DNA from 3 places in the Shewanella zhangzhouensis genome. Region 1 is predicted to be linked to each of the others. Evidence: predicted binding sites of a transcription regulator. Region 1 holds the regulator's gene; each other region holds the start of a gene.
What was found. Region 1 encodes LexA, which represses DNA repair genes until DNA is damaged. Its sites were predicted from a motif close to TACTGTATNNNNATACAGTA; they were not measured.
Positions count from the first base shown of each region.

Region 2: a site for LexA is predicted at 1,720-1,739, ahead of K0H63_RS11995 (DNA topoisomerase III). Genes of this name have one in related genera too.
Region 3: a site for LexA is predicted at 1,880-1,899, ahead of recN (DNA repair protein RecN). Genes of this name have one in related genera too.

Region 1 covers NZ_CP080414.1:4,304,314-4,309,411, forward strand. The annotation lists gene plsB (glycerol-3-phosphate 1-O-acyltransferase PlsB) at 1-1,063, opposite strand, end outside; gene lexA (transcriptional repressor LexA) at 1,215-1,838, shown strand; gene K0H63_RS19015 (cell division inhibitor SulA) at 1,835-2,341, shown strand; gene coxB (cytochrome c oxidase subunit II) at 2,730-4,292, shown strand; gene ctaD (cytochrome c oxidase subunit I) at 4,303-5,098, shown strand, end outside.
Region 2 covers NZ_CP080414.1:2,752,738-2,757,835, reverse strand. The annotation lists gene purF (amidophosphoribosyltransferase) at 1-1,258, shown strand, start outside; gene K0H63_RS11995 (DNA topoisomerase III) at 1,762-3,774, shown strand; gene K0H63_RS11990 (DUF4250 domain-containing protein) at 4,079-4,267, opposite strand; gene K0H63_RS11985 (alpha/beta fold hydrolase) at 4,457-5,098, opposite strand, start outside.
Region 3 covers NZ_CP080414.1:1,282,620-1,287,717, forward strand. The annotation lists gene recN (DNA repair protein RecN) at 184-1,848, opposite strand; gene K0H63_RS05555 (AEC family transporter) at 1,957-2,904, opposite strand; gene K0H63_RS05560 (LysR family transcriptional regulator) at 3,039-3,941, shown strand; gene K0H63_RS05565 (DUF3319 domain-containing protein) at 3,938-4,180, opposite strand; gene K0H63_RS05570 (YjaG family protein) at 4,203-4,808, opposite strand; gene barA (two-component sensor histidine kinase BarA) at 4,798-5,098, opposite strand, start outside.

The sequences.
Region 1 (5,098 bases):
TAAAGAAGGCGCCGCCACGGCGGAACATGGGGCCGGCGGGCCAGAAATTCAGGTTAATCCCGGCAGCGATATGGGGCGGCACCATGCCTTCGTAATAAAGGATGTAAGACAGCAGCAAATAATCCATGTGCGACCGGTGGCAAGGCACATACACAATCTCATGGCCGTCATGGTGCAACTGGCGAATCTGTTCGGCGCCCTTGATGCTGATGCCTTTATAGAGCTTGTTCCACAGCCAGGTGAGGAAGCGCTCGGCGATGCGCACCAGACTGTCGGAGTAATCGGCTGCAATCTCATCCAGATATTGAATGGCGGTTTCACGGGCCTTTTCTTCAGAGATTTTTTTGCTGGCGGCTTCTTCGGCAATCGCTTTTTTCAGGTTGTCGGATTTCAGCAGTGCATGAAACATGGCCTGACGATTGGGCAACACAGGCCCTGTCATCACTTTACGCTGACGGCGGAAATGAACCCTCGCCACCCGGGCAAGCTTGTGGGCAATGCGCTTGTCTGTGCCATGTTCATCGGCCATATGACGCAGCGACACAGCACGGGAAAACTGCACGAAGTTATGGCGACCCAGGAATAAAATCATCAAACATTTACGCAGCCAGGTCGGATCTTCCCGCTCAAGCACTGCTGCACGCATAGTGTCATCTTCTTTACCCGGGGTTCGCCCCCAGTAAAGACTTACAGGCACCAGCTGTATATCCAGCTCTTGCTGCTGACGGTGCAAAGCCAGCAGTTGCTGGAAAGTCTGCAAAAAAGGCTCATTGCTGTCACGTTTGCCAAACAGCGGCTTTCTGCCCTCCAGACACACGACCCGTGGGGTCTTGATTCCATCGACTTCCAGCATCTGATATGGGCTGGGTAACCCCAACTTGCCGGTCACCTCATGGAGCGCAGCAATATCGCTCACTGACTCGGTTTTCATGACGTAAACCAAGGGGCGGGAGGGATCGAGATTCAAATCGGCGAAGGGATCCTGAGGTACCACTATGGTGTGTACCAACTGCTTCTGGATCCAACGCAAAGACTTAAACCAAAAAGACTCGTGTGCTGACATGCTGATATTGGGAACCTGGCTTCAATCAATAGCGCAATAGAATATCAGACAGCCGCAGCCATTAGCCAATAATCTGAAAAATGGTTAATACTTGCGCTGATGAAAATACTGTATATACTAACAGTAACTGTATAGAAAAACAGGAATGACCATGAGACCGCTGACGCCTCGCCAGGCCGAGATCCTGGACCTAATCAAACGCAACATCGCCGAAACCGGCATGCCCCCAACACGGGCAGAAATTGCATCCAGACTCGGCTTTAAAAGTGCCAATGCCGCCGAGGAGCATCTTAAAGCGCTTGCCAAAAAAGGCTGCATTGAGATTATGCCCGGCACCTCGCGAGGTATCAGACTGGCGGGTGATGAGCTGGAAGATCAGCCAGACCCGGGGCTGCCCCTGATAGGTCAGGTGGCTGCCGGTGAGCCCATTCTCGCCCAAGAGCATGTGGAGCAGTATTATCAGGTCGATCCTGCCATGTTCCGCCCCCATGCCGATTTTCTGCTGCGCGTTCGCGGCGACAGTATGAAAGACATAGGTATTCTCGACGGAGACCTGCTGGCAGTGCACAAGATGAACCAGGCACGAAACGGCCAGGTTGTCGTTGCCCGGGTGGAAGATGATGTCACGGTAAAACGCTTCGAGAAACAAGGCAATGTGGTGTTCTTGCACGCAGAGAACGAGGCGTTCGCCCCTATCAGAGTGGATCTTGCCAGCCAAAGTCTGACTATCGAAGGCTTGGCCGTGGGCGTTATCCGTAATGGAGACTGGTTATGAACAAGCTGATTGGTAACGCACCCCGTCATCCCGGCTTGTGGACAGATTCCGCCGCCAAAGATGTTTGCCCCGCATCTCAGGTGATCACCCAAAGCACTCAATCCCAGGGGCGCCAAGAGATACAGCAGCTCGCCCCAGAGCTCGCACGCCTCAGTCTTGAGGGCCGATGGATAGTGCTTATCAGCCCACCCAACATCGGACTCAAATCCACTCTGGCACAGGCTGGTGTGCGCATGGACCGTGTGCTGCTGGTGCATGCCAAAGACGAATTTGAAACCCTGTGGGCGATGGAAAAGGCCCTAACCAACGGTACCTCAAGCGCCGTACTGTGCTGGACCAACGAACTGGATCCCAGAGATAAACGCAGATTGGCATTGGTAGCCAAAAATGCCGTGGCATTGGGTGTCATTTTTGAAAATGTAAATGCTCACTCACAGGCCAACGCTTTTACTGTTAGGCCCGAGTTAAGTCACCCCCTTCGCAGTGCCTCTCCGCTGCACTGATCATCTCCTCATCCCTTTGAGCCCCGTTATCGGGGCTTTTTTTCGATAATTTTTTCAGATAATTAGAAAATAAAGTGATCTTGATCAATATTTAAACTGCAAGTAATGTAGTTCAGGTTAACAACGATTTGTTTGTTATATCCGGGCGATTATGTCGTCGCAGTATCTGAGGCTTGCGCCATGGATATTGTGTATTTGACCGATATATTCAGCTGTAGGTGCAAGTGTGGTGAACAAAGCTGTAGTTCATTAAATAAGATACCAACCGCCAACGCACTTTGAAGTCATCGTTGCTTTTTGTGGGAACCGAAGAGTTTGCATAGAGCAGAGACTTACTGTGTGACTCTTCTTTGTAGTTGCTTGATGCAATTGACAGAGGAGATGTCTTGTGAAGCAATGGTTGTATTGTTTCGCGGCGGCTTTTATGGCCCCGCCCATCCTTGCGGCTGATATGCCGCTCAACATGACACAAGGTGTTACTGAGATAAGTGGCAGGGTCTATGGCCTGCACATGACTATCCTGTACATCTGCTGTGCCATAGGTGTAGTGGTTTTTGGCGCCATGATTTACGCCATGATAAACCACCGCAAATCCAAAGGGGCCGTTGCCGCCCAATTTCACGAAAGTACCAAGGTCGAAATCGCGTGGACTCTGGTGCCCTTTCTGATCCTGATTGCCATGGCTATTCCGGCAACCAAGACCCTCATCGCCATGGAAGATCCCTCCAACGCCGACTTGACCATCAAGGTCACCGGCTCCCAATGGAAGTGGCATTACGATTACTTCGACCACGACTTCGGCTTTTACAGCATCCTGGCGACCCCCAGAAGTCAAATAGAAGGCGCCGAAGCAAAAGGCGATCACTACTTGCTGGAAGTGGATAAGCATCTGGTGCTGCCCACCAACCGTAAGGTTCGCTTTTTGATGACTTCCGACGATGTCATTCACTCCTGGTGGGTGCCTGCATTTGCCGTAAAAAAAGATGCCAATCCGGGCTTTATCAACGAGGCCTGGACCCGGATAGATAAACCCGGCATTTACCGCGGCCAATGTGCCGAACTGTGCGGTAAAGACCACGGTTTTATGCCCATAGTGGTTGAGGTATTGCCCGAAGCAGAGTTTGACGCCTGGGTTGAAAACCAGAAGCAACTGGCAAGCAACGCCGCTGCCCAAGCCGCTGCGGCATTGAACCAAACCCTTTCCATGGAAGAACTGATGGCGCAGGGTGAAAAGGTGTACATGGCCAGCTGCGCCGCCTGCCACCAACCCAATGGTATGGGCCTGCCCGGCGTATTCCCCGCCCTTAAGGACAGTGCCATTGCCATGGGTCCTGTCGACAAGCATCTCGACATCGTTATCAACGGCAAAGCCGGCACAGCCATGCAGGCATTCAACAAGCAGTTGTCTGCCACAGAGATTGCCGCTGTTGTGACCTATGAGCGTAATGCATGGGGCAACAATACAGGTGACACAGTGCAGGCCTCTGATGTTAACGCCCATGGCAGTAACGGCGCTCCCGCAGCCCAGACCGAGATGCAGGGAGCTGACCAAGCGACACCCGTCAGTGCAGCCGTGACATCGACCGAAGCTCCTCCAGTTGCCGAACCTACTGCCGACGAGCCTTCATCCGACGAGCCCATGTCGATGGACGCTTTGATGGCCCGTGGTGAGCAAGTGTACATGGCTTCTTGCGCGGCGTGTCACCAAGCCAATGGTGCCGGTTTGCCCGGTGCGTTTCCCGCCCTCAAGGGAAGCCCAATCGCTACCGGCCCCATCGCCAATCACCTCGACATAGTCATTCACGGCAAAGCCGGGACCGCGATGCAGGCTTTTGGCTCAATGTTGTCTGCCAGGGACATTGCTGCGGTGGTGACCTATGAACGTAACGCCTGGGATAACAACACCGGCGATAACGTTCAGGCCACCGACGTAAACAATCATGGAAAGTAGGGGAACGATAATGACAACCACGACCCACGATACCCATCAGGGCGTCCATGACGAACACCATCATGGCCCGGCCAAGGGCATAATGCGCTGGATATTAACAACCAATCACAAGGATATAGGCACACTCTACCTTTGGTTCAGTTTTATTATGTTCCTGACCGGTGGCGCCATGGCCATGGTGATCCGTGCCGAGTTGTTCCAGCCTGGATTACAACTGGTTGAGCCTAACTTCTTTAACCAGATGACCACGGTACACGGCCTTATCATGGTGTTTGGTGCCGTTATGCCAGCCTTTACCGGGTTGGCTAACTGGCTGATCCCCATGATGATTGGGGCACCAGATATGGCATTGCCCAGGATGAACAACTGGAGTTTCTGGATTTTGCCCTTTGCCTTCCTCATCTTGCTCAGCTCGCTGTTTATGGAAGGCGGTGCACCCAACTTCGGCTGGACGTTTTACGCCCCTCTGTCCACCACCTACAGCCCCGACAGTACAGCACTGTTTGTGTTTTCGGTTCACATCATGGGGATCAGCTCCATCATGGGTGCCATCAACGTGATAGTGACCATAGTCAACCTGCGCGCCCCCGGTATGACCTGGATGAAACTGCCTCTGTTTGTCTGGACCTGGCTTATCACCGCATTCCTGCTGATTGCCGTGATGCCAGTGCTGGCCGGGGTTGTTACCATGGTGCTCACCGACAAATACTTCGGTACCAGTTTCTTTGATGCCGCAGGTGGCGGTGACCCTGTGATGTTCCAGCATATCTTCTGGTTCTTCGGTCACCCCGAGGTGTACATCATGA
Region 2 (5,098 bases), 1.6 Mb from region 1:
GCCTTTTTACGTTAACTCGCCTTTTGGTATTTCTCTGGCCCACAACGGCAACCTGACCAACACTCAGGATCTGTCGGCTCGCCTCAAGCAGCAGCGTCGCCACGTGAATACCACGTCGGATTCTGAAGTGCTGCTGAACCTGCTTGCCGACGAGCTGCAGCAAGTGCAGAGCGCCCATCTGAGCGCCGATCAGGTGTTTGATGCCGTGGCCAAGGTGCACGCCCAAACCCGTGGTGCTTACGCGGTAGTGGCCATGATTGTTGGCGAAGGTCTGGTGGCTTTCCGTGACCCCAACGGCATTCGCCCGCTGGTGCTCGGTAAAAATGAAACCGCCACCGGCACAGAGTACATGGTGGCCTCAGAGAGTGTGGCCCTGGATGCCGTGGGTTTTGAAGTGATCCGCGATGTTGCGCCGGGCGAAGCCGTATACGTCACCCTCGACGGTCAGCTGTTTACCCGTCAGTGCGCCGAAGCACCGCTGTATTCTCCCTGTATTTTCGAATTCGTTTACTTTGCCCGTCCAGACTCCACCATCGACAAGGTGTCTGTCTACGCCAGCCGTGTAAACATGGGCGCCAAACTGGGTGAGAAAATCAAGAAAGAATGGTACGACAACGACATTGATGTGGTTATCCCCATTCCTGAGACCTCCTGTGATATCGCACTGGAAATTGCCCGTGTGATGGACCTGCCTTACCGTCAGGGCTTTGTAAAGAACCGCTATATTGGCCGTACCTTTATCATGCCTGGTCAGCAGGAGCGTAAGAAGTCAGTACGCCGCAAGCTTAACGCCATCAACACCGAGTTCAAGGGTAAAAATGTGCTCTTGGTGGACGACTCCATCGTGCGTGGTACCACGTCTGAGCAGATCATCGAAATGGCCCGCGAAGCCGGTGCCAAGAAGGTGTATTTTGCCTCGGCCGCACCTGAGATTCGTTTCCCCAACGTGTACGGCATCGATATGCCCACCTCCAATGAGCTGATTGCCCACGGACGTGATGCGGATGAAATCGCCAAGCTGATTGGTGCCGACGGTATCATCTTCCAGGATCTGACTGATCTGGTTGAGGCCGTGCGCATGGAAAACCCTGAGATCAAGCGCTTTGAAACATCGGTATTTGACGGTGATTACATCACCGGCGACGTGACTCAGGCGTACCTCGACCACCTCACTCAGCTGAGAAACGATGATGCCAAGGCAAATCGTAACAGCGACGTGGGCACGAATCTCGAGCTGCACAACGTGTGTCATCCATAATCAGTTACGCCCGGGAGGGTAGCTAGCAGATTACGGTGAATCAAAACCAGCACTCAGGTGCTGGTTTTTGTTTTTGGGGAATTAATAATTCATACCTACAGGGCCCTGGCAAAACACAGCAGCCAAATGGCAAATAGGCTGGTCATACCCAGCTGCGTCAAGGGCGTGGCCCGCAGATAGTTTACCCCAATCGCGCTTAGCGGCAGCATGACCCATGGCAGGTGAGCCGGAGGAAGGCACAGCGCTAATCCAAGGGTTAACAAGACTGCATATAGCAGCCATTGATGGCGAATAATTGAGACTGAACTTTGCATAGTCAAATCCGGGATGGAGGATATTGGTCATTTGAACTTTGATGAGAATTATTCTCAACTAAATTTACACTGGCTCAGGGTAAATCTGACCTTGGCGTTAAGTCGCCGGGATTGCGCGTTGCGTCCGCAGGGGATTTTCGCTACATTTACTGTGAATTCATCCAGTACTCTAAGTTCGAATAGCCTGCCATGATCCTCTATATCGCCGAAAAACCCAGCCTCGGCCGCGCCATTGCCGAAGTGTTGCCCAAACCCCATAAAAAGGGGGATGGCTACATCGAGTTGGGCAACGGCGATTGTGTCACCTGGTGTATCGGCCATCTACTGGAGCAGGCCGAACCTGACGCGTATTCTCCCGAATACAAGCAGTGGCAGCTTGCCCATTTGCCCATCATTCCCGACGAGTGGAAACTCATTCCCCGAGGTTCGGCCAAAAGTCAGCTGGCAGTGGTAAAACGTCTGATTAAGCAGGCATCTTCTCTGGTTCATGCAGGGGATCCGGACCGCGAAGGACAGCTCCTGGTGGATGAAGTGATTTCCCATGCCAACGTTTCTGCGTCCAAACTGGCATCCACCCAGCGTTTATTGATTTCAGATTTGAACCCCGACGCGGTGCGCCGCGCACTGGGGCAGCTTCGCAGCAATAAGGAATTTGTGCCGCTTGCAACATCGGCATTGGCGCGCAGCCGCGCCGACTGGCTCTATGGCCTCAATATGACCCGGGCTTATACGCTTCAGGGGCGAAAGGTGGGGTATGCCGGTGTCTTGTCCGTTGGTCGGGTGCAAACCCCATTGCTGGGCCTGGTGGTGCGCCGGGACCTGGAAATTGAGCATTTTGAGCCCAAAGACCACTACGAGGTGCTTGCGCACGTCACCACAGACAAGGGCGAGTCTTTTTGCGCCAAGTGGCATCCCAGCGAGGCTTGTCAGCCATACATGGATGAAGAAGGGCGGGTGCTTTCACGCCGCCTTGCAGAAACCGTGGTTAACCGCATTGGCGGTAAGCCTGCACTGGTCGAGCATGTCAGCCATAAAGACAAGAAGCAGGCGCCGCCTTTGCTGTATAGCCTCTCGGCGCTGCAAATTGATTGTGCCAAACGCTTTGGTATGAGTGCCAAAGAGGTGCTGGATACGGCCCAGAGCCTGTATGAGCGTCACAAGCTGATTACCTATCCCCGCTCAGACAGCCGTCATTTGCCTAAAGAACAGCTCTCATTGGTGCCCGATGTGGTGGCAGCTATAAGCACCAACGCTCCTGAACTGTTGGAGGGGGCGCCGCCACCCAATTTGCAGCTGGTGTCCAAAGCCTGGGATGACAGCAAGGTGGACGCCCACCACGCCATAGTGCCAACGGGTAAACGTGCGGCGCTGTCGCAGCTTAACCAGCGGGAGCGCCAGCTTTATTTGCACATTGCACGGCAATATTTGGCGCAGTTTTATCCCCATCGCCTTCTGGCAGATACCGAGATACAGCTCATTATCGAAGGCGGCAGCTTTATCGCCAAAGCGTCGGTTGAGAGAGCCGCAGGTTGGCGGGTGTTGTTTCAGGGACGCAATACCGAACAGGACGAGGGAAGAGAGCTACAAGAGACTGATGCCAGCCAAAAGACGCCCCTGCCAGCCCTGAATAAGGGCGATATAGCCCAGTGCAGCCATGGTGAGTTATTGGCAAAGCAAACCCAGCCCCCCAAACACTTTACCGATGCGACCCTGCTCAGTGCCATGACAGGCATTGCCCGTTATGTGAGTTCACCGGACATTAAACGCATATTGAAGGACACGGATGGCCTTGGCACCGAAGCGACCCGGGCCGGGATCATCGAACTCCTCTTTAAACGTGGCTTTTTGGTGCGTCAGGGTAAAAGCATCGTGGCATCCCAAGCCGGGCGGGGCCTAATTGCCAGCTTGCCTGAGGTGGCCACCACAGCGGATATGACCGCCCTGTGGGAGCGTCAGCTCAGTGATATCTGCCAACGTCAGCTGTCCTATAAAGGCTTTATGGCACCACTGGTGTCGGAACTTGAAAAGTTGATTGAGCAGGCCGCTGCCAGTTTGCCCACCGCGCTGGCCGGCGTGACGGCGACAGGGGCCAAACGCGCTTTTAAAGGCAGAGCTGGCAATGGGAAAGGGCGTGCGCCCGGGTCAAGTGCTGGCAGAGGTCGAAAAAGCCGTGCAAGCCAAAAAGGAAAGGCTACAACCTGAAAGCCCAGGCAACGCCAGCCAGATAGCCGATGTGAACTGAAGAACCCAAGAGACGATGTTGAGTGTACGCTGGGATTCATAGCGCATTCACTTCGGTATGAAGCTGGTGCAAGACGTAATCTGAGTGGGGATAAAAATACAGTAGCTTTTCAACACCCAATCCCGAAAGGCACTTTCTGCACTTTCTGCACTTTCTGCACTTTCAGAACTTTCTGCACTTTCAGAACTTTCTGCAGTTTCCGCGCTTTCTGCTCTTGCTCTCACAGTACAGTTCAAGGGCAATCAGAGGGACACTGGTAATGGCTCAGCGGCTGCGATATTGATTGGTCTCGGGGTTGTAATCGAAGTCAGCCAGTTTGGCGTCCAGTTCAGCTTCCGGCATTCCCAGTTCGTACAAAAGCGATGCCTTGTCCGGGCACTGTAAGCGGAGCTTTTCATTGACTATGCCAACGAGGATTTCGGGACTTAATTGCGAAGGATGACGGATTTCCATGGGCGACTCCCATACTGAGGTGCTTGAGTCAGTATCGGGTAAAAAAAGGAGTAAGCCAAGGTCCTGGCTTACTCCACTCAAAAAGCGATAACCAAAAACGGTTAACACAAACGCTCATAGAGGAGGAACCTTTATGAGTGTGCCAAGTCGGGCTTAAGCCTGACTTAAAATCACCTGAGCGCCGAATGACTAGCGTAAACAGGCGCCGCGATTGATGGCGATGAGGCGATCGAGAATGCGTTCACCATCCATACGAATGCCATTGTGCTCGTATTCTGAGGTCAGCCAATACTTGAGATTGGCCACCTGTTTGGCGGTTTCCAGGCTGTAGTCCATTTCAACAAACATGTCTTCACTGTAAATGGCCGCCGCAACCGGCACGGTATTGTTGGCGAGCACGGCTTTGTCATAGAGTGGCGGCCAATCCGCTTTTGCCGCGAGCAACTCCGCGCATCCTTTCAGTGGTTTGAGGTGTTCAAAGCAGTCAAACATCCAGGGGAAAATCATCTCGCCTGTGAGCAGCAGAGGTGCAGGGGGCGCTGCGTCAAACTGCGGATATTCAGCGCGAATCCTGTGCGCCGCCCAATTGGACGCCTGCTGCTGGCAGTAAATGGCCTCATGGAGCACTGCAAAGAGAGGATTGGTGTTGTAATCCAGCATCTGCCCAAAACGCTCGACAAAAAGCGGGTTGATGCGCTCCCCTGAGGGCGTGAACTGCAATGCCTGCTCCAGCAGGTAATATACGCCCTCTGGCCCATCCTCCATCCCCAGATGTATCCCCAGCAGCTGTAACATCTGCGGTGTTAATTGCTGTCCAGACGGTAATAAGAC
Region 3 (5,098 bases), 1.5 Mb from region 1:
GAAGGGGCAAGGCGATTGCCCAACAAATGCTCGCAGCTTATGACCGAGACGGCTTACGGATGTTGATGTGGATCATTTGCGGTGCATCTGCCCGGATAACTCGCTGTCATCCGGGCGTGACACTATGGTGAGTTTAAAGGCTATCCAATTGATTAGTTGGTGATATTTATTGGAAAGTCTTGCTTACGTTCCTTGCAGCAGTTCGCGGGCATTGGCGAGAGTATTCTCGGTAATGGTATCGCCACCCAGCAAGCGCGCCAGTTCCTGTATCCGTGCGTCTTTATCCAGCGGCTTCATCGAGGTTTCTGTTTGTCCGCCCTTACTGGATTTGTTCACAAACATATGTTGATGGCCATTACCGGCAACCTGGGGCAAGTGGGTGACACAAAATACCTGTGTCGCTTCACCGAGGGAGCGGAGCATTCGGCCAACCACAGCCGCAGTTGGGCCTGAAATACCCACATCCACTTCGTCAAAAATCAGTGTGGGGGTTGAGACCTTTTTCGCGGTAATCACCTGAATGCCTAGTCCAATGCGGCTCAGTTCACCTCCCGAGGCAACCTTGGCCAATGGAGACAGAGGCTGGCCTGGGTTGGTGGTCACCAAAAACTCTACACTGTCACTGCCATTTGCGCTCATTTGCTTGTCGTTGAAGCTCACCTCAATGGTGAACTTACCCTTTGGCATATTGAGTTCCTGAATGGAGGCGGTGACCTGTTTATCCAGCTCCCTGGCATAGCGAAGACGGCTTTGACTGAGCTTCTGCGCGTGACTGAGATAGGCTTCCCTGCTGGTTTGCACCTGTTGCTTCAGTTCATCCAGCTGTGCCTCATCGGAGTCCAATCCAGTCAGTTCCCTGGCAAGCTCTTGATGATGTGCAGCCAGTTTATCGGCAGCAACATGGTGTTTTCGTGCCAGGGTCATGGCTTTGGAGAGTCGCTCTTCGAGATAGGCAAAATGTTCCGGGTCCAGCTCCAGGTTGGACAGGTAACGGCCAAGTTCGCTGCTGCTTTCCTGCACCTGAATAAGGGCGTCATTGAGCATATTTCCTATGGGGGCCAGGGTTGGGTCGAGCGACTCCAGGGTTGCAGCAAGTGATAAGGCTCGGTTTAGCAGCGACTCAATATTGCCTTCATCGGATTCACTGAGCAGCGACAAGGTGTGCTGACAGTCTTCAATCAGGGCGGTGCCATTGGCGAGGCGTTTGTGTTCGGCCTCGATTTGTTCGAACTCTCCTTCCATCAAGGCAAATTCGTCCAATTCTTCAACCTGATATTGCAGCAGCTGTTTGCGGGCAATGCGTTCCTGCTGGCTTTGCTCGAGCTGCCTTAATTCAGCTTCGACCTGACGGCAGCGCTGGTAGGCGCTGGCGACTGACTCCTGCAGCATGCGGTGGTTGGCGTAGCTGTCCAGCAGTGTCAGTTGGTGTTCATTTTTTAAGAGGGCGTGGTGTGCATGCTGGCCGTGGATCCCCACCAGATATTGCCCAAGGGATTTGAGCTGTGACAGGGGGACAGGATTGCCATTGATGTAGGCCCGCGAACGGCCATCGGCAGTGATGGTGCGCCTGAGAATACATTCGTCGTCCAGCTCAAGATCGTTATCCTCCAGCCAGCGCCGGGCCAGGGGCACATCATCCAGAGAGAAGCGGGCGCTGACCTCGGTTTTGCTGGCACCGGGGCGCACGGCACCGGAATCTGCGCGGTTACCCAGGCACAACCCCAGAGCATCAATGGCGATGGACTTACCGGCACCGGTTTCACCGGTAATACTGGTCATACCCGGACGGAAGTCCAATTCCAGAAAGCGAACAATGGCAAAGTTATTGATGCTGAGCTGACAAAGCATGACGGCAATCCTGTGTGATTAGCAATCAAAGTACTGTATTGATAAACAGTATATACTGATTTTTTGTACAGTAAATCGTCCCGCAACCCCGACGTGAAAAATTTTTGGCTACTGAGATATCAGGTTTAATCCCATCGTCAGCAGCGGCAAGCTGAAAACCGTCAGCAGCGTACCTGCCACTATGCCCCGGGCGATTTGCTTTTCCAGGGTTTTATCCTGATAGGCCAGCAGGTAAACGCTGGCGGCAGTGGGCATGGCGGAAAGCAGCACGCCCATCACGGTCAGCTGCGCACCCACCCCCAACCAACTGAAGAGTAGCCATACCAGGAGTGGCTGCAAAGCCAGTTTTGCCAGATTTACGTGCCAGAAGGGCACGCCCGTCTGAGTTTGTTCCGGCTCTCGCATGGAGCGGGCCAGCGCTATGCCAATGGCAAAGAGCGCGCAGGGACTGGAGCTTTTACCTATCCATGTCACCAGGGTATCCGGTATCGAAGGCAGTGAAAACTGCATCGCCGAGGCCAATACCCCGAGGGCACAGCCGATGCCCACAGGATTTCTGGTCACCACCCGCAGCGCAAGGCTTAACCGTGCCATGCCGGTCAGAGGTTGGGTAGCGAGTCTTAATTGCACCACGGTAACGGCAAACATCAAGACTGATAAAAGGCTTGCCAGCGCAGCAGCCATCAGTGCCTGCGGATTGTTCGGAAACAGCATCGCCAGCACGGGGATACCGATGAACGCGGTGTTGCCGAAGGTGGCCGACAGGGCTCGCAGGCTCGCTGGACGGGTTTGTCCCTTTTCATGTTTCAGTGACCACAGCTGCACCAATACATAGGTCACCACCATCGCAAGCAGATAACCCCCCACAAATCCGGGGTTGAGAATTTCTTCAATGGGAGTATTGGCCAGGCTCACATACAGGATGGCCGGAAATGCCAGGTAGTACACGTATTGATTGAGAAAACGCTCTAACCAGCCCGGAAGGAGTCTGGAGCTGGCAGCGCCCGCAATCATCACGGCAACAACAGCGAGCAGCGGAATGAGGAGGTTGAACATCACAGCAGGGGCCTCGGCAGATCACAATTTCCCCCTTTGCAGTGGGGCTTGGCAGGCAAATTAGCATATCATGATGCGAGCTGACCATTGGTCCTTGGTCGCAGGCATATCAATGATTAACGGCGGGAAACGGCATGAGAGAGCATCCGGGTAGCGAACTTGAATTGATTTACCTCTTTGTGCAGTTGGTGGACGCCGGTAGCCTGTCTGCGGTGGCGGATCGTCTCTCGATGCCTGTGGCAACCGTCAGCCGCAAATTATCCCGCCTGGAAGAAAACCGCGGTCGTCAGCTATTGATGCGAAGTACCCGCAAAATTCGCCTCACCGAGGAAGGAATGGCGCTTTACGAGCGCTACAAATCCCTGGTGAGCGCAGTGGACGCCCTTTATGGTGATGGCGAAGACCCGCTCGAAGGCACGCTGCGTATTGCCGCCCCCATCTCCATCATCTCGATGATTTTTATGAAAACCATCAACGAGTTTCGGCGGGAATATCCGGGTATCAGGCTGCATATCACCCAAAAAAACGAGGTAGTTGACCTTATCGACAAAGGCATCGATATCGCCATCGTGGGCGGTATTCAACCGGACTCCTCCTGGATAGCCGTACCGCTTGGGACGCTGGATTACCGCCTGGTGGCATCACCTGGCTATCTGCAGCGGTGCAGCATGCCAACTCATCCCAGCAGCCTTGCTGCTCACGATATTATCAAGGTGTGGCCTTTATATAACTGGTCGCTGAGGCATCCTCAGGGAGAGGCCTTTTACTATGACGGACCCGCAAGCCTGACGCTGACCGATCTGCAGGGGGCTATCAGCGCCTGTGTGGATGATGGTGGTATCTTGTATGGGCCGGAGCTCTTCTTTAAGCAGGAGCTGCAACGCGGGTTGCTGCTGCCTGTATTGCCGGATTGGCGGGGAGAAACGCGGCGGATCTCCATTTTGTGTCACCAGCGGCAGCAGCAACCTGCCAAGGTGAAAGCCTTTATCGATTTTATGAAGTCGCGGGCGCCGGGGTTATTTGCGATGGACGCTTAACCCAACTGTTTTTTGCGTCCCTTGGATGGGTGGCCCGGTTTGCGCTTGGGGGATGTGGAAGTGGGAGCCGGATAGTCCTTCACCGGGGGAAGGACGCCCAGCTCCTGATAAAACGCCACCTGACGGCGAAGTTCAAACAAAGAGCCGATGCGCACTTCATCGGCTATGGTTAAACGCCAGCTGTCGGTTTTTCCGTCGAGATTAGTGAGTATAAAGCCTTGATAAAGTAAGGTTCTCACATGTCACCTCTGAATAGCCGTTTCAGGCTTCCTGCAGGCTGATACCAATATTGGAAACGCCGCTGGATACCAGCTCTTTGCGCAGTGCCTTGATAAAATCCGCCGACATATCCGGATTGTCTTCAATCAGCTCCAATAATGTGCCTTGCAGCTCACGCTCTGCGACCATGGCTTCATGGGCAAAGACAAAGTCATCCAGCGCCTCGTCTTCCAACTCCACATCGATGATGGCTTCAATATAGTTGGCCACGGTAGCGGAAGACAGCTTACTGATATTGGTGATGTCTTCTTCGATTTTGCTCTCGATGCCGCTGAGCAGGCTTATCAGGGCGACCACGGCATCCATGGCAGGGTACACGCCATAAACATCAAAGTTTTCCGGCTCAGGGATCACCTCTTCGAGTTTGTTGGTGTGCAGCTCCAGGTTTAACTTCAGCTTTCTGTCGTAGAGCGACTGCCACAACAGGTTAAGCACGGTGTCCAGCACCTTGGGATCGCCATATTCACAGACCTCTGAAAACAGCTGATAGTTGGGATACATGCGCTGGCACAGGGCTACGGCGAATAATTGCTTTTGTGGCAAAGACAGCGCTTTAAGACGCTTGAAAAATCCGGGTTTAGAACTCATTGGGTACTTCCGCTGACATCTGGGAAATTACTTGGGTTGCCGCCGATTCTACCTTAGTCAGCTCATCAAGTAACTCAAGGATTTCCGGTTCAACATCCGCCACATCGGCGCCACGCTTCAGCGCAGACTCAATTTGCTGGCAGAGTTTTTGGGTGGTGGGCACGCCGCAATAGCAACTGGCCCCGTGAAGTTTGTGCACCGTATACAGCATAGACTCGTTATCGCTGCGGGCCATGGCAAGCTCGATATCGTTAACCGTACCGGGCAAGGACTCCAGCATCATCTTCAAC